3 regions of the Paraburkholderia sp. GAS333 genome follow, and region 3 is predicted to be linked to each of the others. Evidence: riboswitches for the same ligand, from Rfam matches in the RefSeq annotation. Region 3 holds a riboswitch; each other region holds the start of a gene.

Region 1 (8,001 bases), on a different contig from region 3:
ATCGACGAAAGCATCGCCGCCGCGCGCAAGCTGATCGACACTTACCCGTCGCACGGCTTTGGCTGGAAGTTGATGACCGTCTCGCTGCATAACCTCGGCCGCTATGACGAGGCGATGGAATACTGCGCGAGGGCTCGCGAACTTTTCCCGAACGACGTCGAATTGCTGCAAGTGTCCGCCAGCATTCTTGAAGCAGGTGGTCATCACGAGAAAGCCGAAACTGATTGCCGCCGGATGCTCGAACTCAGCCCGGATCATCCGGAAGGCTTGCGGATTCTCAGTATCGTGCTGATCTCGATGGGAAAGCTGGAAGAGGCCGAACGCGTTTCCCTGCGCGCGATCGAGGTCGCCCCGAACGCGGCGCTACCGTACAGCGCGCTTGGTGTGACCTACATGAAGCAGGGCAATCTCGACAAAGCGGCCGCTACCTTCCGGCGCGCGATCGAACTCAACCCCAACGGCGACCTCGCATACAACAACCTCGCGTTCTGCATGACCCACAGCGAGAATGCCGACCCGGCGGAATTGTTCGCGACCCATCGCCTGTTCGGCGATCAATTCGAAGCGCCTCTCAAGCCGAATTGGGCGCCGCATGACAATGTGAAAGATCCGGAGCGCCGTTTGCGCGTCGGCTTTATTTCCGGCGATTTCTGCCGTCACGCGGTGTCGAATTTCTTCGAACCGGTGCTGGAACATCTCGTTCGCGATCCCCGGATTTCGCTGCACGCCTTCTCGAATACGTCGACCGTCGACCAGGTCACGCAAAAAATGCGCGCGACCTTCGAACACTGGCATCCCGTATTCGGCATGAAAGAAGATGCGATCGCCCAACTGGTCTGCGACAACGAAATCGACATCCTGATCGATCTCGCGGGTCACACCGCGAATAACGGACTGCTCGCCATGGCGCGCAAGCCTGCGCCCATCCAGGCATCATGGATCGGCTACCCCGGCACGACGGGCCTGACCGCCGTCGACTATTTCCTCGCCGACCGCTACTGGGTGCCGTCCGAACAGTTTCGCGACCAGTTCACCGAGCAGATCGTCTATCTGCCCGCGCTCGCGCCGTTCAGCGCCGATCCGCTGTGTCCGCCGGTCAATCTGCTGCCCGCACAGAGCAAGGGTTACGTGACCTTCGGCAGCTTCAACCGGATGGACAAACTGCGTCGCGAAGTCATCGCGCTGTGGGCGCGTTTGCTGCGCGAGGTACCGAACTCCCGCATGCTGATAGGCGGCCTGCCCGCCGACGGCAGCCTCGGTGACCTCCCGGCCTGGTTCGCAGAAGAAGGCATCGCGCGCGAACGCCTCGACTTCCGTCCCCGCTCGAGTGTGCCGGTCTATCTGCAGCAGCATCACCACGTCGACATCTGCCTCGACACGTTCCCGTTCTCCGGCCTAACCACCGCGCTGCATTCGCTGTGGATGGGTGTCCCGACACTGACGTTGCCGGGCAAAACCGTACCAGGGCGCAGCGGCCTGACAGCCATGTCGCACGCCGGACTCGAGATGTTCATCGCGCAGGACAAGGACGATTTCGTGCGCCGCGGAGTCGAACTGACGTCCGATATCGCTGCACTGGCCGCGCTGCGCGCAGGCATGCGCGAACGTTGCGAGAACTCGCCGATGTTCCGCCCCGCGGAGATCGCGGATGGCGTTTCCACAGCGTTGCGCGTGATGTGGCGTCGCTGGTGCGCTGGCTTGCCGGCGGAGTCGTTCGAGGTGAAGGAAACGGCTGCGCAGCAGGTGGCCTGAAGCAGGTGGGTCGACGCGCTGCCGCGCGGCCCACACCACTAATCGACTGAAATCAATGAAACCGATCCGACTCGTATGCGGCACCCGCCGCAGCCGTGAGCAGTTTTCCAACGAAACGGCGCTCGGCCGTTCGCTGAAGCTCTACAAGCATCTGACGGAACCGCAACTGCATCTGTTCGACAGCAACACGCTGGGGTTGTCGACGATCTATAACAACGCGATCCTGTACGCGCAGCAACACCCGGCGATTCTCGTGTTCATTCACGACGACGTCTGGCTAAACGATTTCTTCTGGACCGAGCGGATCGCCGAGGCCGTCGCGAAGTTCGACGTGATCGGGCTCGCGGGCAATAAACGGCGCGTCGCCGGACAACCTTCGTGGGCATTCGTCACGCCCGACTGCAAGTGGGACGAACGGCAATACCTGAGCGGTACGGTCGGACACGGCAAGGGTTTTCCGTGCGAGATCGTGTCGTCGTTCGGGCCGGCCGGCGTCGAAGTGAAGCTGCTGGACGGCCTGCTGCTCGCCGCCGACAGCACGACGCTGGTCAACAGCGGCCTGCGCTTCGACGAGCAGTTCGCGTTCCACTTCTACGATATGGATTTCTGCCGGCAGGCCGAATTGAAAGGCTTGCGGATGGGCACCTGGCCCCTCAGCGTCGTGCATGAAAGCGGCGGCGCGTTCGGCAGTCAGGGATGGCGCGACGGTTACGCGCGGTATTTGCAGAAGTATGGAAGCTGAGGTTTCGCAGACGTCAGCACGATGTTGCCGCAAAGGAAATTCGCGGCAACGTCGTGCGTTGCATCACGCTCCGATCAACGCGAGAGCGTGACCGCCAGATACGCCGCGTAGAGCACGCCGCACACCAGCAACGCCCACACCGGCAGTCCGCGTTCGCGCACATTGATACGCAGCCACGCGGCGGCGACCAGCGTGATCACGATGCCCGTCACCACTTCGATGCGCGGCGTCCACGGCGTCAGCAGAATGCCGATCGCGGGCAGCAACGTCCCCTGAAAAACCATCGCACCGGTGATATTGCCGAATGCGAGCGTGTCCTTGCCGCGCCGGATCCACAGAATGCTGTTGACCTTCTCGGGCAACTCCGTGGCGATCGGAATGATCAGCAGCGACAACAGCAGCGCCGAGATGCCGAGCATCTGCGACACACCGCGCACGCCGTGGATGAACCCTTCCGCGCCCCATACCAGCAAGCCGACCGCGATCAGCAGTTGCAGCGCGATGGTCAGGAGATTGGTCGGCACGCCCAGGCGCGAAAGCAGCATCGTGCCCGGCGCTTCGGTGCCGTGCCCTGCGTCGACGAGATCGCCCGACGCGCGGAACGTCATCACCACGTAGGTCACGTAAACGCCAACCAGCGCGACGCTGAATAGCGCGCGGACAATCATCTGCGAATGCGGCACGTACATCGCGGCGGCGGCCAGCACGAATGCGCACAGGAAGTAGTTGAGATCGCGCGTGAAACCGGTGCGCTCAGGCACGACGTGGCCCGTTACACCGCGCGACCGAAGAATCGCCAGCGTCATCAGGAAAGTGGACAGCGTGGAGAGCATCAGCGGCGCGCCGAGAATCGCGCCCACGCCGATTTCCTGATTAACGGTTTGATCGCTGGTGCCGCTCGCGATGGCGAGCAGCGGCACCAGCGTTTCGGGCAGCGCCGTGCCGACCGCTGCGAAAAGCGAGCCGGTCACGCCTTCCGAGATTTTCAGACGTTCGCCCAGATGTTCGAGTGCATTGGTGAAGAGTTCGGCCGCCACCAGGATGACGACCAGCATGACCGCGAGTTCGAAGAAGAGGCTGGTCATGCGCGGCATCCGGTGCACGAGGTGAAGACATGGCCATGCGCTTGGCGACGGATTGCCGGAACGGCATGCGGGAAGAATGGCGAGGCGCTACGGTAATTCACGGGACAACTCCGCGGTCGGACGACTATGACAAACCAATGACGCACCGCCACCCGTCCGACCAGAACGAGGCAATACGCCAATGGTCTCGCCAAACCGACCCGGTCGAACGCGCCATGACCCGCAGGCCAAGTATGTTGACGCGCTCTCCTTCAACGAATGAAGGAAGGCTACTCCCCAGTGACGAGGGGATTTTACGGGGATGCAGGGCTTTCAACAAGGTTCGACCATAGCGCTAGCAGAATCGCTGATCGATGACGCTTGCGTCTCGCACTCCCCGGTACAGGTCAGCGCCTTTTACAGACGATTGAGAAAACGTGCGCTTGCCGCCCACCCGCGGCTATCTGCATCTGCGCAATTTCAACGGCCTTGAGGCCGCTTGCGTTAAGTAACGGCTCAATCGATGCTTCACTGAAGAAGTTAATGTGTTCGTGCCAGTGTCTGCGCTGACGGAAAATCTCAACTGAGCCAGGATTGGCGCGCATTAAGTCCTCATAGGGTACTTCTATGTAGAGGAGCGTTTCTTGTGCCATCGCGGCCGCAATTTCCCGAAGCGTATCGGCAGGATAGGGCACATGTTCGAGCACGTTCGAGGACACAATCAAATCGTATTGCGTCTCGTCGATCACTTTCTTGTCGACGCGGGTTGCTCCGTCCACCACCGGCTTGCCGGAAATGTCATAAACATGGTGCAACGCACATCGGTTACGTAATGGCGTGTTAAATCCCGTGTCGCCGCCCCAGTCGAGCACCTTCGGAATATCGCGCACGTGGCGCTCGAGAAAAGCCTCGATCTGCGGAATGTAGGGCGATCCATCGACGTAAATCTGGTTGCGAGCTCTGTAGCCCGGCTCGAAGCGCTCCCTCAGCGCGGTGTAGGCCTCACCACGATAGTCTGCGTAAAGCGCCGCCATCTCTGCATCGTCAAAGCGGATGTCGAGAAACATTGCGCCGCAGTCGGCACACTGAACGCTATTGCATAGCGGATAGGCATGGCCCAACTGAATATCACGAAGCCCCCATTCTGGCGTCACTTCAACGGGTTCCCAGCCAAAGGCGCGGTTTGCGACGAATGGCATCAGGATTGAGGGGCTGCGGTTGAGTCGAGTGCCCTGACAGCAGACACAACGGTCTGCAATGCGACTTCGGTGGCGAAAGGGCGAATAAGCGTCCGTCATGCTGAATCCAGTTTATTGTTCGGCGGCGCACATTCCGGCTATTCGCGTCTGCGCCGTCCCGAGGTACATACAACATCAGGAATGTCATCGCGCTGCATTGCATCTATCCGAGAGAACTACCGCAACTACGCAGCGTTCAATTTCACTGCAGACGCGCGTGCCTTCATGGCCTCTCGTGCATAAGCGAGATTCGCCTTGAATTTTTCCGATGTGGGCAACTGTCCGGGCAACATGTCCGTCAGTTCAGTCAGACCCGCAATGAATCGCTGAAGCTCCGGAAAGTGCAACGAGAAACGTACATACACCTCCACAAGACGCTGCTTCGCTGCGAGGATCTCTTTTATAGTCAGGTTGCCGTCAGCGGCTTCACCTCGCAGAAATACCTCCCACTCAATGAGCCCCATCGCGAAAATCGGACTACCGTTTGCCGATTCCTGCGCACCATGCCTCCGGAATGCACCGTGATAGCCGCCTACCACTGCAATCGGCCCCAGCCTGGCCACCGCGAGGTAAGCGCAGACATCGCCAAGAAAGTCAGGTACATGATCTTTGTATTTACTCAAGTCCGCGATCTCGATGCGGCTTTTGTCCAGCATCACGAAACTCGGCTCGCCGATGAAGTTATCCAGTTGCGGCAGCATGTTCCGGACAATGTGGCTTCGATCGATCAATGCTATTTCACCGTTGCCCAGAAGGCGTGGCGGCGTGTGGACAATTGCGCTTTTCGCATCGATCATCACGCGCCCGTGAAACGCCATCGCGGCCTGTGGGAACTTCCGCAATGCATCAACCAGCAATGCCACCGACTCTGGCATCAATATGTCGTCGTAAAAGAGCCACTTGATGTACCTTCCGCGAGCCTTCTCCCATAACGCGCGCGCATTTTCGCCGCCGTTGTCGAAGCCGTGGTGAAAGTACTTGAGCTTCGGATTACCAAACTGGCTCACGATTCCTTCGAGCGCACCATCCGATGTATTGTCGCCGACGAGGATTTCGATGTCCTCGAACGTTTGCGCCAATGCACTGGCTATCGCCTCCGTCAGGAATTCTGGACGGTGCGCAGGAATGAGAATGCTGACTGTGACCACTACTTATCCTCTGGACAATCGCGATGCGATGAAATTCTGACGCCCTATGCCGCGACGGCTTCGGGGGTGACAGGCGTATTGAAGCCGCCCACCCTGTTGACCATGTCGACGAGCGCCTGTTGAGTGAGCCACTCGTCATTGTTGTCGCTGCTGTAGTAGAAGCCGTCGGGCACCGCGTTGCCAACCTTGACGGCATGCCGTTCCGCGCGCCGGTCGTCGAACTCCGGAACGATCACATAATGCGTTCCCATGTCGTAGGTATGGCGCCCCTCGTCTTCGCTGATCAACACTTCATGCAGCTTTTCGCCTGGCCGGATACCGACTACGCGAGCCGCAGGCGAACCCGGGAAGGCTTTGACAAGGTCAAGCATCCTGGTGCTGGGAATCTTCGGGATGAAAATCTCGCCAGGTCCGGCGTGATCGATTGCACTTAACACCAGATCGACGCCTCCCTCCAGATCTATCAGGAAACGAGTCATGCGCGCATCGGTTACTGGCAGAGTAGTTTCGCCCCGACGAATCAGATCTGACCAGAATGGAATGACGCTGCCACGGCTGCCCGTGACGTTACCGTAGCGCACCACGCTAAACCCGATGTCGCGATAGCGCGTATAGGTATTGGCGGCGACAAACAGCTTTTCCATGGCCAGCTTCGTTGCGCCGTACAGGTTCGACGGGCTAACTGCCTTATCCGTCGACACGCCGATCAGACGCTTTACGTTGCGATCGAGTGCAGCCTCGATAATGTTCTGCGCACCGATAATATTTGTCTTTACCGCTTCCATCGGATTCGCTTCGAGTGCCGGCACCTGCTTAAGCGCAGCCGCATGCACCACAATGTCGATCCCGTTGAATGCACGCAGCAGACGCTCGCGGTCGCGGATGTCACCGAGGAAATAACGCACCGGGAACCGGTTTGGCGGAAAAACCTGGGCCATCTCGAACTGCTTGAACTCGTCCCGGCTGAAAATGACGATTTCGCGTGGGTCGTATTCGTCGAGCAATCGCTTGACGAATGCACGCCCGAACGTGCCCGTGCCACCGGTTACCAGGATGGACTTGTTGTTCAGGTAGGAAGAGCGCTTCATAAGGTCTCGCTGCGTTTGTTCATTGATAGCATGCGCATCCGCGATTCAACCTGATCGCGCCTGATGCGGTCGTGATCGCGACGTACGGTCTGTACCGCCAAAAACCGGCTTGTATGGATGCCCAGTTTACGCAGCGCCTGTCAGATCAAAGTGGCGATAACGGGCCCTTTTCCCCGCCAATTCAGACGCCTTCCATGCCCCCGTCGCGCGGTGATGCCTGGAATGTCGACGATCGTCAGGAGCGATGCAGCGGAAAGCAGCAGACCGTGTCTGTCGACGTTTAACCGGATTTTGATCCGCACCATGCCTCGGCCGACGCAGTCTTCTTCTCAACCGAAAAAGCGCGGCGGCCAGTTGCTTTTGCTGCTGCGACAGTCATTTAGCAAAATGGATTGCGTGGGCAAGCTCGAACACCATCCATTGCCGGATCGGAATACTGCCAACCGGTCAGGACGGATCCAGCGCGCGCCCGGTGATCGGCTCACCGCGCTGGAAACTCACGGGCGAAGGTCGCCCCAGCAGGTTGTCCAGATGCTTCGGCGCAAGGCCGAAGCCGGGTCGGATACTGCGCACGTTGTCGTTCGTGAAGGGTTCGCCGGCGGCAATCGGCTTGACGGCGTATAGCGAACGGCGGAACAGTTGGTTGCCTGTTTCGCTGCTTTTACGCGCATAGCCGACGTTGCCCAGCGAGTCCCACGCGGTGCGGGCGCTGCGCACGAGCGCCGCAAGATCGGCCGGCTCGAGCGAGAAGCTGTCGTCAGGTCCGCCGCCGTTGCGGTCGAGCGTGAAATGCTTTTCGATAAGCGCCGCGCCGAGCGCGACGGAGCAGGTTGCCGTCACGTTGTCGAGCGTGTGGTCGGACAGGCCCGTCACCAAGCCGAAGCGGGCGATCATGTCGGACATCGTGCGCAGGTTGTAGTCGCTCGCGGGCGCGGGATAGCCGCTGACACAACGCAGGATCGCCAGTTC
Region 2 (8,001 bases), on a different contig from region 3:
GCGAGCGCGTGTTCGAATACAAAGGGGAAATCACGACGTGGAAAAACGCGGTGCGTCGACACCGGCGCGAGGGCGTCGCGGGCCACACGTTCCTGTTTGGGCTGTCGGATGGACGCGTGATCGACGGTAGCCGCAGCGGCAACAGTGCGCGCTGGCTGAATCACGCGTGTACGCCGAACTGCGAAACCATCGAGGATCGCGGCCGCATTTTCATTCACGCGATCCGGCCGATCGTCGTGGGCGAAGAGTTGTTCATCGACTATCTGCTGGCCATCGACGAAACGGAAGACGAAGAGGCTCGCGCGCAATATGCGTGCGCCTGTGCGTCCGCCCGATGCCGCCGGTCGATGCTGGCGGCTAGCGTGTGAGAGGAACGGGGAAGGGCGGATGCAGCACGCGCATGAGCATGCGGGAACTCGCGTGCACGGCCGCTTGTCCACCAAGCCGCCATGCACGTCTTTCAGTTACTTACTGATAGAAGTTCATCGTGAGCATCGCCGAGCGGCCCGGCGCCCAGGTTGCATAGATCGGATACGCGGTCTGGTAATACTTCCTGTCGAAGATATTGTTCACGTTGAGTTGCAAGTCGATCTTCTTCGACACGCGCCACGTGGCCGATGCGTCGAAACGCGCGTAGCCCGGAATCCATTTGCGCGAGGTCGCGGCCACCGATGCGTAAGTCAGGCTCGACACCGTCGCGCCCGCGCCCAACGTGAGCTTGGGCAACACGTCATAGCTGGTCCACAGCGTGAAGTTGTGCTTCGGCACCATGACCATCGGCAAGCCTGATAGAGCCGGGCTCGTGGGGCCCGCATCGGTCGTGATCGCGTCGAGGTACGAGTAGCCGCCGAACACGGCCCACTTGCTGGTCACGTTGCCTGCAAAGCCGAACTCGAAGCCGCGTACGCGCTGCGAGCCCGCGTTGATCGTACCGCCCAAACCGTCGCTCACGCGAGCGTTGGTCTTCTCGGTCTGGAACAGCGCGGTCGTGAGCGACAGACGCTGATCCAGCACATCCCATTTCGCGCCCACTTCGATGTTGTTCGAGCGTTCGGGCGCGAGATCCTTGTTGGTCGTGGTGATCTGGTCGGTACCGCCGCCGAGGCCCGAGTTCGAGCCAGGCGGATTCGACGATGTGCCATATGACGCATACAGGCTGACGGTGCGGATCGGTTTGAACACCAGGCCGAATTGATAGCTGAACAGGTTCGACGAGTTGCTCAGATTGGCGACGCCCGCCTGCTCGGCGGTCACGTCGTAGCGGTCGAAGCGCATGCCCGCGTTGAAGATCCAGCGCTCGGAAAGCTGAACGCTGTCGAACAGATAGGCGGATGCGATGTTCGTCTGCGTGTGCGTTGCGGGGCCCGGAAAGCTTTTGTCGCCGTTCAGCGCGATGCTGCCCGTCCACGGATTGTCCGGATTCCAGCCGCCGAAGAGCGACGTGCAGTTGTAGGCGACCGAGCACGGTCCGCCCGAACGGATGTTGTTGCCCGCCGAATCGCTGACGAGATAGCCCTCGTAGAGATCCTGTTCGTGGCTGAATTCCACGCCGGCTGTCACGGTATGACGCATGCCGTAGAGGTCGAACTTGCCGCTCGCCTCGGTCTGGTTCGCCACGCTATTGGTCGCGTATTTGCCGCTCTTTGCCTGCAGACTCAGGATGTTCGAGGTCGCGCTCGTGAGTTGCGGATTTGTCGCGATGTAGTCGAGCGTCGAGCGGCCGAATACGGTCGTGTTCTTCACCTTCCATGCGTCGTTGATGCGATGTTCGACCTTCACTTCGCCCGTGTCGGTCTGGCCGCGCCGGTAATCGCGCGAGTTGAGTCCGAAGAACTGGCCGCGGTCTGTCGCCACCGGCGTGCCGCCCGTCGAGCGGAACGGCGAGCTGAAATCCGGCATGTCATAGGTGTTCAGATGGTAGTAGCTCACCGTGACCGTGGTCGGCGAGTTCAGGCCGAACGCGATCGACGGCGCGACGCCCCAGCGCTTGCTATAGATGTCGGTGCGGCCAGCCTGATCGGCATCGTGGCCCATGACGTTCAGGCGGATCGCGGTGGTGTCGTTGAGCTTCTGGTTCCAGTCGACGGTCGCGCGTCGGTAACTATCCGTACCCAGCCCGACGCTGCCATTGATGAAATTGTCGGCTTGCGGCGCCTTGGTGGTGATGTCGATGCTGCCGCCCACCGAGCCGCGTCCCGCGTACACCGAGTCGGGACCTTTGACGACGCTGATGTTTTCGACGTCGAAGGTCTCGCGGTTTTGCACGCCCGAATCCCGCATGCCGTCGACGAAAATCGAGTTGCGCGATTCGAAGCCGCGGATCACCGGACGATCCGCCGAAGGATTCGCCGCCGCATCGCCGCCGAGGAAGGTGATGCCCGGCACGGTGCGCAGCGCGTCGGTGAAGGTCGAGACGTTCTTTTCCTTGAGCACCTCCTGCGGGATGACCGTGATCGAGCGCGGCGTGTCGATGAGCGGCGAGGTGAATTTGTACGAAGACAGCGATTTCGTCTGCAGGTCCGACGGGGCCGACGAAGTCACTTTCACTGCAGGGAGCGTGGCGTCGGTGGCGGTGCTGCCGGCGTTGCTGGAGGGGGTCGAAGCCGCCGTTGTGGATGCCGGGGAGGGCGGCGTGGCGGGCGTCGCCTGCGCGTGGACGGCGGTGGTCGCGAAAAATCCGGAGCAATACAAGGCTGTAACGGACGCGATCGTGCGCATCCTGAACTGGGCGGAAGATGTCATGGCGTGTAGTCAGTTTTCGACGGTCCACTGCCTGACAACTCATGACCGTTCGTTAGAGGCGCCAAGCGTGGATTCGGTAATTGCAAATAGTCATGATTCGCATTTGCGGTTATGGATTGTAAAAATCAGAAAGCATGTTGTAAATGCGTGCTGGGGAAACGCAAACAAATTGTTGGAATTTGGTAAACGGGTGGATTGTTAAGGGAACGTTAAGGTTGGGTGTGGTTGTGGATGGTTGCCTGCCTGGGTGGGTTGGCGCGCTAGTCGGCCGTCTGGTGTTGGTCAAAATGGGCATAGCGGTCGCGCACCAGCGCCCTGGTTTGTGCCCGCAGGTTCGCCAGCAGTGTGCGGCTGGTGGGCTGTGCCGAAACGAGCCCGGCCGGTCCAGCAGCCTCGTAGCGCCACACCAGCTGGCTGACCTGACGCTCACACAGTTGCAGCCGTTCAGCGGCCAGTACGATCGTCTGCCGGTGCTGGATGACCGCCTCGATGATCTTCATGAGCTCGAGCTCATGCATGCGGATCGTGATGAATCCACGTGCGTTCATGGTCGGGCTCCGGGCTGGCTCTGATGCCGCTGCATGCACCACAGCAGCCAGCCCGGACATTTCTAACTGGCTCAAACCGGACATTACAACTTAGCCGCTACAGACTTTGTGTTGATAATTTATATTATGTCAAATTAAGATGCAGTCCCCAGCCCGTTTAGTAATCCCACACCACCTTCAAACTACAACAATCCCAAACCCTCCTTTTCCCATTGCCGATCAACCACTTACCCCAATCCACCACCCACTAGCAGAAACCCCAGACAAACCCGCTAATCCTCCACGCCCCAAGTGCCGTTATCATGCTGGCCAAACCAATACGAAGGAGACAAACGATGCTGAAAAAATGGGCCATTTGCGCCGCGCTTTTTGCCACTGCAGCCGTCGCCTACGCGGACGCAAAATGGGAGGTCGTCAGCCAGAATCCCACCGCGACGTTTTATGTCGACACGGAATCCATCACGCGCACCGGCCAGACGGTGAACGTCTGGACTAAGGCTGTCAACAGCACGCCGCGGATTCAATCCGGTGACCAGATCGCCACTGCCTACGGGCTGGATCACTTCGTCTTCAACTGCGCGGATAAATCCGGCGCGCTCGTGAGTTTCGCCCGGTTCGATCAGACCGGCGCGACCATCCAGTCGCTCGCACGCAAAAAATACGAGATGGAAGCCGTCGCTCCCGACACGCCCATGGCGATCCTCCTGCATCGCGTTTGCCAGTAGCTGCGAAAGTTTGCCAGTAGTTGCAAAAGTAACGCAGCCAGCCGTTTCGTGAATCGCCAACGCGTTGCTTGCTAAATGCTTTCATCGAAGAGGGTTTGTCTGAATCGCCTTGCCTGGGGCGCTGTCAGACCGCTATAATCGGCGCCTCTTCGGGGAGTAGCCGCCTTGGACGAAATGTTCAGGGGCTCGCGTCAACATACTTGGAGCGGTCGTCAGACCGTCCATGGCGCGCGCAGCAATCGCCTGGCAAGACCGATGACTCACACTCCCACCAGCCGGGTCGCGGGAGTGCGTGTCATCGTGATTTGACCGTGCGGCCCGGTTATAACAAACCCCATGCAATCATTCCTCGTATCCACAAGCGTTGTCGGTCTCGCTGAGATCGGCGACAAGACCCAGTTGCTGTCTCTGGTTCTTGCGGCGCGCTATCGCAAACCTATCCCTATCGTGCTCGGCGTGTTCGTCGCGACGCTGATCAATCACGGCTTCTCGGGTGCGCTCGGCGCGTGGCTTGCCAGCATCATCAGGCCGGAAATCATGAACTGGGCCGTGGTGGCGTCGTTCGCGGTCATGGCCGTGTGGATCCTGATTCCGGACAAGCTCGATGATGCCGACGCTCTACCCGTCAAAGATTCAATGGGCGTGTTCGGAACAACGGCAATCACGTTCTTCATCGCGGAAATGGGCGACAAAACCCAGATCGTGACAGTGGCGCTCGCGGCGCGATTCCACGAATTCTTCGGCGTCGTGGCGGGCACGACGCTCGGCATGATGCTGGCGAACGTCCCGGTTATCTATCTTGGCCACAAGTTCGCTGACCGCTTGCCGACCAAGGCGGTTCATATCCTGGCGGCGCTTATTTTCGTCGTACTCGGCGGCCTCGCACTGCGCACGGCGCTGTATCCGGAAACTCACTCGATGTTCTGATCTTCCGGCGTGACGTGACGGCTCCCGTGGATTAGCGGAAGCCGTCACGCAGAACTTGCAGCGCGAGAAAACCGCTTACATCGGCGGAGCGACGCCGTCCTTTTCCACGACCACGCGTTGCGCGACGAAGGTGCCTTGCGACGCGGGCGTGGCGACCACAAACACTTTCTTGCCGGCGGTCAGGTCGGTGCGCGCGGCCGACGTGAACGTGACGATGGGCACATTCGCGGGGACCGTCACCGTGTTGTTGCCGCCCTTGTACGACAGCTTCAGATCGCGGCCGCTGGTGCCCTGAACGACCGTGTCGACGTTCGCGTTGGTCATCGAGCTATTCGGGCCGAGATCCCAGTCATAGTGCCCTTCCCCCGTGCCGCGCGCGGATTCCGGGAACACCACCACTTCGGTCGCCGTCAGCTTGCCGTCAGTGCCAGTCGTCGCGGCCGTGCCGACGAAAGAGCCCTGTTTAATATCGGACAGTTGCATGGCCTTGACGGCGGACACGGTGACCGTCGGCTTGAGGTCGATCGACACGGTGTCGCCGCTGCGGCGGTGCACCTTCAGCACGTCGCCGTCGAGCGAAACGATATCGCCGCGGATGCGCGATGGTTTGACCGCCGGGGTCTGCGCAAGCGCGACGCCGCTAATAGCCAGCGTCACGAGAGTAACGCCGAGATTCAGACGAATAGACATGGATGCTCCGTAAAAAACCGTTGGTTTGACCTGCGACTAAAGAAAAAAGACTGAAGACCGGTGAACCTCAGGAACCGCCGAACCAGTTGTAGCCCTGGTTCTCCCAGTAGCCACCGGGGTATTCGTTCGTCACGCTGATCGCGACGATATGTTTCGGATTCTTGTAGCCGAGTTTCGTCGGCATGCGCAGCTTCATCGGAAAGCCGTACTTCGGTGGCAAAACCTGGCCGTCGTAGGTCAGGGTCAGAAGCGTCTGCGCGTGTAGCGCGGTCGGCATGTCGATACTGGTCGAGTAGTTATCGGCGCAATGAAACGCGACGTAGCGGGCCGTGGTATCGGCGCCAGAGCGTCTGAGAAAATCGGCGAAACGCACGCCTCCCCATTTGCCGATCGCGCTCCACCCTTCTATGCAGATGTGCCGCGTAATCTGACTTTCCTGCGGCAACGCGCGCAATTCTTCGAGCGTCCACACACGCTTTCCATGCGCGAGGCCGTTCACCTCGAGCCGGTATGTCGCGGGATCGACCTCGGGTACATCGTCGATGTCGTAGAACGCGTTGAACGGAAACGGCCGCGTGATCATCGACTCCGGATAGGTCGGCGCCATTTCGTTCGGGTTGAACAGCAGAGCCTGCACGTCGTCGTTGAAGAACGACATTTTGCGCAGCATGGTGTTCACCGATTTGTCATTGGACAGGTCGCAACCCGACAGCATCGCAATGCCGCCGAGCGTGAGAATCCGCTTTCCGAGCAGCCTGCGTGCGGGGTTTTTCAGTTCGCGGCTCACATCCTTGATGATCGCGTCGGCGTGGGACGAAAAAATTGCGGCCGGCTTTTTAGCCTGTTTTCTGAACGTCATGGTTACCGTCCGCGAATCATCAGAAGCAGCGAGCGCGGCACCAGCGCGACCATCACGACGTGCAACACGAAGAACGCAACCAGTACGCTCATCGCGACGAAGTGCACGACGCGCGCGTTGTCGTACCCGCCCATCAGCGTGCGCAGCAGCGGGAATTGCACTGACTTCCATACGGCCAGGCCCGACACGATCAGAAGCGCGATATCGACGATGACAACGAGGTAGGCAAACTTCTGCACGGCGTTGTAGCGCGAGAGATCCTGGTGACCGAGCTTGCCGCGCAATGCGGCCAGCAGGTCCGTTACAAGCGACCTGGGACTGACCGGCAGGAGCTTTTTCCGCAGACGCCCGGAGGCGATATTCACGCCGACATAGACGAGGAAATTCGCGACGAGCACCCACATCACCGCGAAATGCCAGAGCAATGCGCCACCGAGCCAGCCGCCGAGCGTGATCGCGGGAGGAAACTGAATGGCCCGGAAGATCGGCGACGCGTTATAAATCTGCCAGCCGCTCGTGACCATCAGCACGACCGCGAGCGCGTTGACCCAGTGCGTGATGCGCACCCAGGCGGGTTGAATCGTTGCGTGACTCAAAGTTGTCTCGTCATGGATGATGTTGCCGGTTGTTTGCACGGCTGTCGTGTGGGATGCCTGATCGGCGAGCGCCGGCTCACCTTGCAATCCAGCCTGTGCCTTATCGACGTAAACACCACCTGGGAGGGATTATTCCGCGACGGATATAGAAATTTTTCTTACGGAACGGTAAGACGTCATGGACGCGTGGGAGATGTGCAGGAGCGTTCGAGCGACGCGCCGAAGGAGATGTAATTCGCGTGGCCGGAAGCGTGGGTGTGGATGGCGAGCAGCCGTGCCGAGCCAATTCAAGGATCGAGCCTTGAGCATCGAGCGCGGCAAATGAATCCAACCTTGCCGTCTCAGTAACGATTGAAGCGGCAACCGCAACCGGGTGCGGGCAGCGCCCCTTCAATTCAATCGGTACCTGCCTACATCGCACCGGCAGCGCCGGCATGTCGGTCCCACGTATCGCGTGACTTGCCGGACGAAATGAAATCGGAGGACTGAAGCGCAACCGTATCGCGACTTGCAGTCGAGCGCTTCGCGGTGGCTTTAGCCAGAATGCGACTGACGCATGAATAGAACAATTCGAGTTGTCGTGCGTCTGAGGTGTTTCGCTCCAACTCGAACACATCTTCGAGCACGCGACGCGAAATATGGAAGCGTTGTAGTCCGCGGGCAATACGAACCGAGAAAACGACGCCATCACTGTTATGTGGCACCGCAGCCCAAATGAGCGCATGGTTACTCATGAAGCCCCCGTGAATCCAGTTCTTCAGATCTAAACCGGTTAATCGATGGTGGCACAGCTCAAAATGGGTGAATACGTTTCAAAATTATGACTTGCCATTTATGCGACATTTTTACAACGGGTTATATTGCGGCGCAGCAAAAATGTTTTAGACTGAAGAACGGGCGCGGTCTGAAGCGCC
Region 3 (8,001 bases):
ACCTGATTCATCTGTTCACCAATCTGTTTTTCTTCGGCACGCTATCGTTCGCCGAACGCTCGCCTGCGGGCAACACGCTCGGCCTCTGGGTGATCGGCGTGCCGGTGGCGGGCGGTCTGATCGTCGGCTTGATGGCGCGCTTCGGCTCCGAAAAAATTCGCGGACACGGCATTCCCGAAGCCATCGAAGCGATCCTGTTCGGCAAGAGCCGCATGTCGCCGAAAGTGGCGGTGCTCAAGCCGCTGTCGTCGGGCATCGTGATCGGCAGCGGCGGCCCGTTCGGCGCGGAAGGTCCGATCATCATGACCGGCGGCGCACTCGGCTCGCTGATCGCGCAATGCGTGAAAGTCACCGCCGCCGAACGCAAGACGCTGCTGGTCGCGGGCGCGGCCGCCGGTATGACGGCGGTGTTCGGCACGCCGGTGGCCGCCGTGCTGCTGGCGGTCGAACTGCTGCTGTTCGAATGGCGGCCGCGCAGTTTCCTGCCGGTCGCAATCGCGTGCGCGGTCGCCGGTTTTGCCCGCGCGCTTTTCTTCGGCACAGGTCCGCTGTTCCCGCTTGAAACTGCCGCGCCGGACAGCTGGGCGCTGTTGTCGTGCGTGATCGCCGGATTGTTGTCGGGCGCGCTGGCGTCCGGACTTTCCGCCGCGCTGTACAAGACCGAGGACCTGTTCGGCAAGCTGCCGATTCACTGGATGTGGTGGCCCGCGCTCGGCGGCGTCGTGGTCGGCATCGGCGGATGGCTGGAGCCGCGCGCGCTCGGCGTCGGTTACGACGTGATCGGCGATCTTCTGCATCAGCACATCGCCTTGCAGATCGCGCTCGCACTGCTCGCCGTGAAGGCGGTGATGTGGGTCGTGGCGCTCGGGTCCGGCACGTCGGGCGGCGTTCTCGCCCCGCTGTTGATGCTCGGCGCGGGTTTGGGCACGGTGCTGTCGCACTGGCTGCCGGGCAATCAGCCGGCGTTGTGGCCGCTCGTGTGCATGGCCGCGACGCTCGGCGCAACGCTTGGCGCACCGCTGACCGCGATCGTGTTCGCCTTCGGCCTGACTCACGACGCCAACGCGCTGCTGCCGTTGCTGACCGCCACGCTGATCGCACACGGCTTTTCGGCCGTCGTGATGCGCCGCTCGATCATGACGGAGAAAATCGCGCGCCGTGGTTATCACATCTATCGCGAGTACGGGGTCGATCCGCTCGAGCGTCACTTCGTCGACGAAGTGATGACGCCCACCGTCGATTCGATCGACGCAGGCGCGACGGTCGGCGAAACCTTGCAGAAGTTTTTCGGCGCAAATCAGACGCGCCGCGCGTATCCCGTCTTGCGTGATGACGCGGTGATCGGCGTGGCCGATCGGGCGCTGCTCGAGCAATTCTGCCGGGAAAACGCAGAAGTCAAACGCGCCGCACTTCTCGCCGACGTCTTCGCGCAGATGAGCCCCACCTACGCGTTGCCTTCCGAAACCTGCCGTCTCGTTGCAACAAGACTGGCCGTCCACAATCTCGAACGGCTGCCGGTGGTCGAAGATCGCAAGAGCATGCGCCTCGTGGGAATCGTGTCGCGCAGCGATCTGGTCAAACCGTCGCTGAGCCATTTCGAAGAAGAACATAAGCGGGAGCGTTTCCGGCGTTTGACGCCGGTGCTCGGCAAGCGGCGCTTTGCGCCGATCCGCAAGGCAGGCTGAAACCAGCATGCCCACATAAAGGTTGAAGCGGCTGACTGCTTCAACCTTTTCTTGTTTATGCAAGCGTGACCTGCATTCCTTCACAGGCCTATCCATTGACCCGCAAAGCGTGGTCTCATTCGCCTATCGCCACGACCGAAGACCGCAACGATGTCCGAACGCATGTCCGATGAAGCACTCCGCCGCATGGCCTCCATCGTTGCTCTGGCGGTCGCGCTGATTCTCGTCGTCGTCAAGGTATGGGCATGGCTCGCCACGGGCTCCATCTCGCTGCTGACCTCCGCCGCCGATGGCCTCGTCGATGTCCTCGCTTCGTCGGTGACCTTTGCAGGCGTCCGTTATGCGGCGCGTCCGGTCGATCAAGGTCATCGCTATGGACACGGCAAAGCCGAAGCGATCGCGGCCTTCGTTCAGGCGCTGCTGCTGGCAGGCGCGGCGGTCGGACTCGGCGTCGAATCGACACGCCGCTTCTTCGATCCGCAACCGCTGAATCAGACCGGCTTCGGCATTGCGGTGATCGTGGGCAGCTCGCTGGCCGCAGCCGGACTCGTCGGCATGCAGACGCTGGTGGTCAGGCGCACCGGCTCCACCGCCATTGCCGCCGATCGCGCGCACTACGCGACCGATGTCGCCGTCAACCTGACGGTGCTGGCCGCGCTGCTGCTCGACCATTTTCTCGACTGGTCGCGCGCCGATGCGACCGGCGCCATCGTCATCTCGTTGTACATGCTGTGGAACGCGCGAGGCATGGCCGCGCAGGCGTTGGTGCAGTTGCTCGACCGTGAGCTGGACATGCCCGACCGCGAGCGTATCGAGGCGGCCGTGCGAGGCTGCGACGGCGTGCAGAACGTGCACGATATCCGCACACGCGACGGCGGCGACCGCGTGTTCGTCGAGTTCCACGTCGAAGTGGAAGGCTCGCTCACGGTCAACGAGGGCCACACGATCAGCGACAACGCGGAAAAAGCGGTCCAGCAACTGTTCCAGTCCGCCGATGTCACCGCGCACCTCGAACCCGCCGGTATCGACGACGAACGTCTGGACGATCTCGTCAAATAGCCCTTCACGCAAACCCCCCGTCAACACAGGCTATTTATTACAGAATGCTTTCTGACGTGTTAAGCTTGCGCCCTGTCTTTGGGGAGTAGCCGGCTTCTACCCAGAAGCGCCTGCATCAACATTCTCGGTCGCGCAGACCGTGGTGCAGGTAGCCGTCAGGTTGGCAAGACCATCGACACATCACGCGACCGGTCGGGCGCGGCGGTGTGTCGCGGTTTTCCGCCCGACCATGGACCTCGAGCCACTCCTGTCATGAATCCTGTCGCCACACTGTTCCTCGCTTTCGCCATGTCCACCGACGCCTTCGCAGCCGCCATCGGCAAAGGCGCGACGCTGCATCGTCCGCACTGGCGCGAAGCGCTGCGCACCGGGCTTATCTTCGGTGCCATCGAGGCGCTCACGCCGCTGATCGGCTGGTTCCTCGGCAAGGCGGCGGCGCAATACGTATCCGCGTGGGATCACTGGATCGCGTTCGCGCTGCTGCTCGTGCTCGGCGCGCGCATGGTGCGCAACGGCTTTCGCACGCCGCAGGCTGAAGAGGAAAAACCCGCGACCCATTCGTTCTGGCTGCTGGCCGTCACCGGCTTCGCAACGAGCATCGACGCGATGGCGGTCGGCGCGGGCCTCGCGTTCGTCGACGTCAACATTTACTCCACGGCCGCTGCAATCGGACTCGCCACCACGCTGATGGTGACCATCGGCGTGCTGCTCGGACGGGTCATCGGTCACGTGGCCGGCAGGCGCGCGGAGATGGCGGGCGGCGTCGTGCTGATCGCGATCGGCTGCACGATTCTGGCGGAACACCTTCAGATCATCGGCTGAGTTTCCGCTCGGCTGAGGGCTCATCGGCCGCACGTCTATTGACGGCGGCTCGCCGAGCGGTTAGATAGATGGCGCAGTGCCCCCACTACGCCGCTACGATCCCACTCATGACCGACGTCCCCCTTGTTCTCGCCGACGGCATCGTCCGGCGCGATCCACAGCGCGACCAGACGCTGTTGCAGCCCACTACCTTCGCGTTGCGCGCGGGTGATCGCGTCGCCATCACCGGGCCGTCCGGCTCGGGCAAGAGCGTGTTTCTGCGCGCGCTCGCGCTGCTCGATCCGCTCGATGCCGGGCGCGTGCTGTGGCACGGCGCGCCGGTCGAGCGCGCGGCGATTCCACGCTATCGGCGCAACGTCGCGTATATCCGGCAGCGGCCCGCATTGCTCGACGGCACGGTCGAAGACAACCTTCGCTATCCGTTCGAGTTGCGCACCTATCGCGACGTGCGTTTCGATCGCGCGCGGGCGGCGAGCCTCGCGGTGCAGGCCGGCCGCAGCGCAAACTTTCTCGACCAGCGCGCGAGCGAACTCTCCGGCGGTGAAGCGCAGATCGCCGCGCTGATCCGCGTGCTGCAACTGACGCCCGAAGTGCTGCTGCTCGACGAGCCGACCGCGTCGCTCGATCCCGAGTCGTCGCAGGCGATCGAAGGTCTCGTGAAGGCGTGGTTCGACGCCGATCCGTCACGTCACGCGTCGATGTGGGTCTCGCACGATCCGGCCCAGGCCGCGCGCATGAGCGAGCGCCATCTGACCATGCGTGCAGGCGTGCTGGACGAAAGCGCGGCGCCATCGCCCGCGCACGAGGAGGCCGCGCGATGACCCTGCAAAACCTGAGTCTCTGGGACGTCGCGATTGCCGCGCTGCTGATCGTCGTGAACGGCGTGGTGTCGGTGGCGCTGAAGCTCGATCTGGAGCGCAAGCTTGCGTGGGCGGCGGTGCGCACCGTGGTCCAGTTGCTGGCCATCGGCTATGTGCTCGGCTGGGTGTTCCGCTACGACCACTGGTTCGTCGTGCTGCCGCTGATGATCCTGATGACGCTGATCGCCGGGTTCGCGGGTGCGAATCGCGGCAGCCGCACTTACGCCGGGCAGCGCGCGGACAGCGTGCTGTCGATCTGGGTCAGTTCGTGGCTGGTGGCGGCGGTCGGGCTGTTCGTCGTGATCCGCATTCACCCGTGGTACGAGCCGCAATACGCGATTCCGATCCTCGGAATGATTCTCGGCAATACGTTGACGGGCGTGTCGCTCGGAATCGAACGGATGACCGAGGAACTGACCGCCCGGCGCGATCGTGTCGACATGGCGCTGGCGCTCGGTGCGACCCGCTGGGAAGCGGCGCAGGCGCCGGCGCGTCAGGCGGTGCGCGCGGGGATGATGCCGACGCTGAACCAGATGGCGGTGGTCGGCGTGGTCAGCCTGCCCGGCATGATGACCGGTCAGGTGCTGGCGGGTCAGTCGCCGTTGCAGGCGGTCCGGTATCAGATCGTGATCATGTTTCTGATTGCGGCGTCGTCCGCGTTGGGGACAGTGGGCGCGGTGCTGCTGACGTACCGGCGGCTGTTTTCGGCAGAGCACCGGTTTTTGTCCGCGCGGCTGGTGGAACGGGCGGCGGCGAAGCGCGGCTAACGTCGCTCTGCGGATGCCGCTCGGGCCATGTTCAGTGACGCTGAGCGGCATGCGCGCTTGCGCTATGCAACGCGGTCGTGACACGACACGTAGCGGACCTCTGCTTCGGTCCGCTCGCCAGCCATCAACGCGCGACCAACACGCAAACTGCCCTCACCGCATTGCACGCTTCGCACAACACGACGGTCACCGCTTCGCGCTGATCGCCACTTCCGTGCCGTCATTGAGCGTCAGCGTTTTCGTGCTGCCGTTGACCGGCATCGTAAAACGCAGAATCTGGCTGACGGTTACGTCGTTCGGACACTTGAGCGTCTTGCCGCCGTTCGTCACCGTCTTCACGCCGTGCGGAGTTTGCGCCTGGAAGTTCATCTGCACAGTCGCCGTGCCGTCGCCGGCGACAACCGGCGCAAAGCGGATCTGCGTCTGACGGATCATCGCGCCGTTGGTATCGACCGGCAGCGACGAATAGTTCGGGCAGTCGTCCGTGCCGGCTACGGGACCGCCCGGAGGCACGGTCTTCCAGGTGAAATCGTCCGACTCGCCAGAGCGGATCGTGCGGGTTTCCTGGGAATTGCCGAACTGTTTCGACGTGACGCGGACCGTGTAGCGAATCGGACCATCGAGAGCGGCCTGCGAGGTCACCGTGATCGGCGTGGCCGCGTGGGCCTGCTGCACGACCAGGGCGGGCGCGAACGCGCAAGCGAGAGAAGCAATCACTGAGACAGTGGAAACAGCGGAAACGGCGGAGAGTTTGAAGCTGGAGCTCATACTGTCACCTCGTTGTTGTGCCGCTGCGCGCCCGTAACGGCGCTACTGCCATTGCCTGTGTACTGCCGACGCAACGGGTCATGATTGACACCGTTCTGCGGCCAGCTGGATCACGAGACACGCAACTGTTTTAGCGTGATGCTTTACCAGTCTAATCCCAAGCGCGACCCTTCGTGCGGGGCGCAAGCTTGGGAGTTAACCCGCTTGCGGAACGAGTTTTCCGTGCGTGAGCCGAGTGGTCAGTGTGTCTGCACAACACGTTTTAAAACGATGTCGCCGCGCGTTGCATTGCACAAACCCGCGCACTCCAATGCCCCTGGTTAACCGCGCCCAAACGTACGCGCAAATAAACATGGCCAGTGCGCATCGCTGCGGCACTGGCCATGCTTTATCGGCGAAACACGCTCAGCGGGCGATCAGAATCCCGTCAGGACGACCTTGCCGATTGCACGCCCTTCTTCAAGCAGCCGATGCGCGCTACGCAGATTCTCCGCGTTGATCTTGCCGAAATCCTGTCCGACCGTGGTGCGCAACGTGCCCGCATCGACCAGACGTGCGACCTCGGTCAGCAGCTTGTGCTGTTCGATCATGTCGGGCGTGCCGAACATCGAACGCGTGAACATGAACTCCCAGTGAAACGCGGCGCTTTTCGCCTTCAGCAACTCGACCGGTACCGGCTCGCTGTTTTCGACGATCGTCGCGATGCTGCCCTGCGGCGCGATCACTTCGGCCGCAGCCGGGAAATTCTTGTCGGTGTCGTTGAAAATCAGTACGTAATCGACCTGATCGATACCGAGTTCCTTCAACTGCGCGGGCAGATCGCCGAAATGATCGACGATGTGGTCCGCACCCAGTTCCTTCGCCCACTTCGCCGATTCGGGGCGCGAAGCGGTCGCGATCACCTTCAGCTTCGCCATTTGCTTCGCGAGTTGGATGCCGATCGAGCCGACCCCGCCCGCGCCGCCGAAAATCAGCACGCTGCGGCCTTCATGCGCGCCTTGCGGCGATACGCCGAGGCGGTCGAACAGCGCTTCCCACGCGGTAATCGCGGTCAACGGCAACGCGGCCGCGTGCGTGAAATCGAGCGATGCCGGTTTGCGGCCGACGATCCGCTCGTCGACCAGATGAAACTCGCTGTTCGCCCCCGGACGCGTAATGCTGCCCGCATAAAACACCGGATCGCCGACCTTGAACAACGTGACATCCGGGCCGACCGCGACAACTGTGCCGGCGGCGTCCCAGCCGAGCACGCGCGGCGTCTTTTCGACGGTATCTTTCGGCGCGCGCACCTTGGTGTCGACCGGATTGACGGAAATCGCCTCGACTTTCACCAGCAGGTCGCGGCCGGTGGCTTCGGGCGTCGGGATGTCGACATCGACCAGCGATTCGGCGTGATCGATTGGGAGATAGCGATAGAGACCAATGGCTTTCATGGCAACTCCTGTTTGTTCGGATTTGAGGTTTGACGAAGATCGGCGGCTGGTCCGGTTGGCTGGCATGTTTCGCGAGCGCAACGCCCTCTTGATGCCGTCGATCCATAGGCGTAATCGTACGATGCCTCTTCTTCTCGCAAAACCATCATAATGACTAAAACATCTTTTGGATTTTCCAGATAATGACGCTTTCCCCGTCCGCTGAGCGCGAGCGGCTCGATCTGCTCGATGTCGCGTTGTTCGTACGCGCCGCGCTGCTTGCCAATGTATCGGCGGCGGGACGCGAATTCGGTTTATCCGCGGCGGTCGCGAGTTCGCGCATCGCGCAGCTCGAAAAGCTGCTCGGCGCGCGGCTGTTGCACCGGACCACACGCCGTATCAGCCTCACGCAGGACGGTGAAGTCTTCATGACGCGCGCCGAGGCGCTGCTCGACGCGGCGGCCGCCGCACGCGCGTCGGTCGGCCGCGCGCAGACCGAGCCGCAGGGCCGCTTGCGGGTGTCGATGACATCGTCGTTCGGACGCCAGCATGTGTCGCCGGTGATCAGCGAGTTCTTGAGACGTTATCCGGGCGTGAGCGTCGATTTGCGCCTGACCGATCAACTGGT

The links. Region 3 has a riboswitch for manganese ahead of mntP (manganese efflux pump MntP). Riboswitches for the same ligand answer to the same signal wherever they lie in the genome.
Region 1: it holds a riboswitch for manganese, as region 3 does, so the genes downstream of both, ABH945_RS09940 (sodium:calcium antiporter) here and mntP (manganese efflux pump MntP) in region 3, are expected to answer to the same signal.
Region 2: it holds a riboswitch for manganese, as region 3 does, so the genes downstream of both, ABH945_RS24330 (TMEM165/GDT1 family protein) here and mntP (manganese efflux pump MntP) in region 3, are expected to answer to the same signal.

What each region holds. Positions count from the first base shown of each region.
Region 1 is NZ_JBNDKS010000002.1:152,868-160,868, forward strand. It holds gene ABH945_RS09930 (tetratricopeptide repeat protein) at 1-1,752, shown strand, start outside; gene ABH945_RS09935 (glycosyltransferase family 2 protein) at 1,808-2,494, shown strand; gene ABH945_RS09940 (sodium:calcium antiporter) at 2,569-3,579, opposite strand; yybP-ykoY riboswitch at 3,698-3,869, opposite strand; gene ABH945_RS09945 (class I SAM-dependent methyltransferase) at 3,966-4,856, opposite strand; gene ABH945_RS09950 (glycosyltransferase family 2 protein) at 4,982-5,944, opposite strand; gene pseB (UDP-N-acetylglucosamine 4,6-dehydratase (inverting)) at 5,989-7,032, opposite strand; gene pseI (pseudaminic acid synthase) at 7,480-8,001, opposite strand, start outside.
Region 2 is NZ_JBNDKS010000004.1:527,696-535,696, reverse strand. It holds gene ABH945_RS24355 (SET domain-containing protein) at 1-368, shown strand, start outside; gene ABH945_RS24350 (TonB-dependent receptor) at 469-2,541, opposite strand; gene ABH945_RS24345 (hypothetical protein) at 2,567-2,944, shown strand; gene ABH945_RS24340 (helix-turn-helix domain-containing protein) at 3,003-3,290, opposite strand; gene ABH945_RS24335 (surface-adhesin E family protein) at 3,626-4,015, shown strand; yybP-ykoY riboswitch at 4,160-4,339, shown strand; gene ABH945_RS24330 (TMEM165/GDT1 family protein) at 4,352-4,942, shown strand; gene ABH945_RS24325 (hypothetical protein) at 5,018-5,632, opposite strand; gene ABH945_RS24320 (molybdopterin-dependent oxidoreductase) at 5,700-6,491, opposite strand; gene ABH945_RS24315 (cytochrome b/b6 domain-containing protein) at 6,494-7,087, opposite strand; gene ABH945_RS24310 (hypothetical protein) at 7,498-7,821, opposite strand.
Region 3 is NZ_JBNDKS010000001.1:1,583,337-1,591,337, forward strand. It holds gene ABH945_RS07045 (chloride channel protein) at 1-1,685, shown strand, start outside; gene ABH945_RS07050 (cation diffusion facilitator family transporter) at 1,836-2,744, shown strand; yybP-ykoY riboswitch at 2,813-2,979, shown strand; gene mntP (manganese efflux pump MntP) at 2,997-3,566, shown strand; gene ABH945_RS07060 (ABC transporter ATP-binding protein) at 3,674-4,387, shown strand; gene ABH945_RS07065 (ABC transporter permease) at 4,384-5,193, shown strand; gene ABH945_RS07070 (DUF6013 family protein) at 5,380-5,961, opposite strand; gene ABH945_RS07075 (zinc-binding alcohol dehydrogenase family protein) at 6,378-7,394, opposite strand; gene ABH945_RS07080 (LysR family transcriptional regulator) at 7,577-8,001, shown strand, end outside.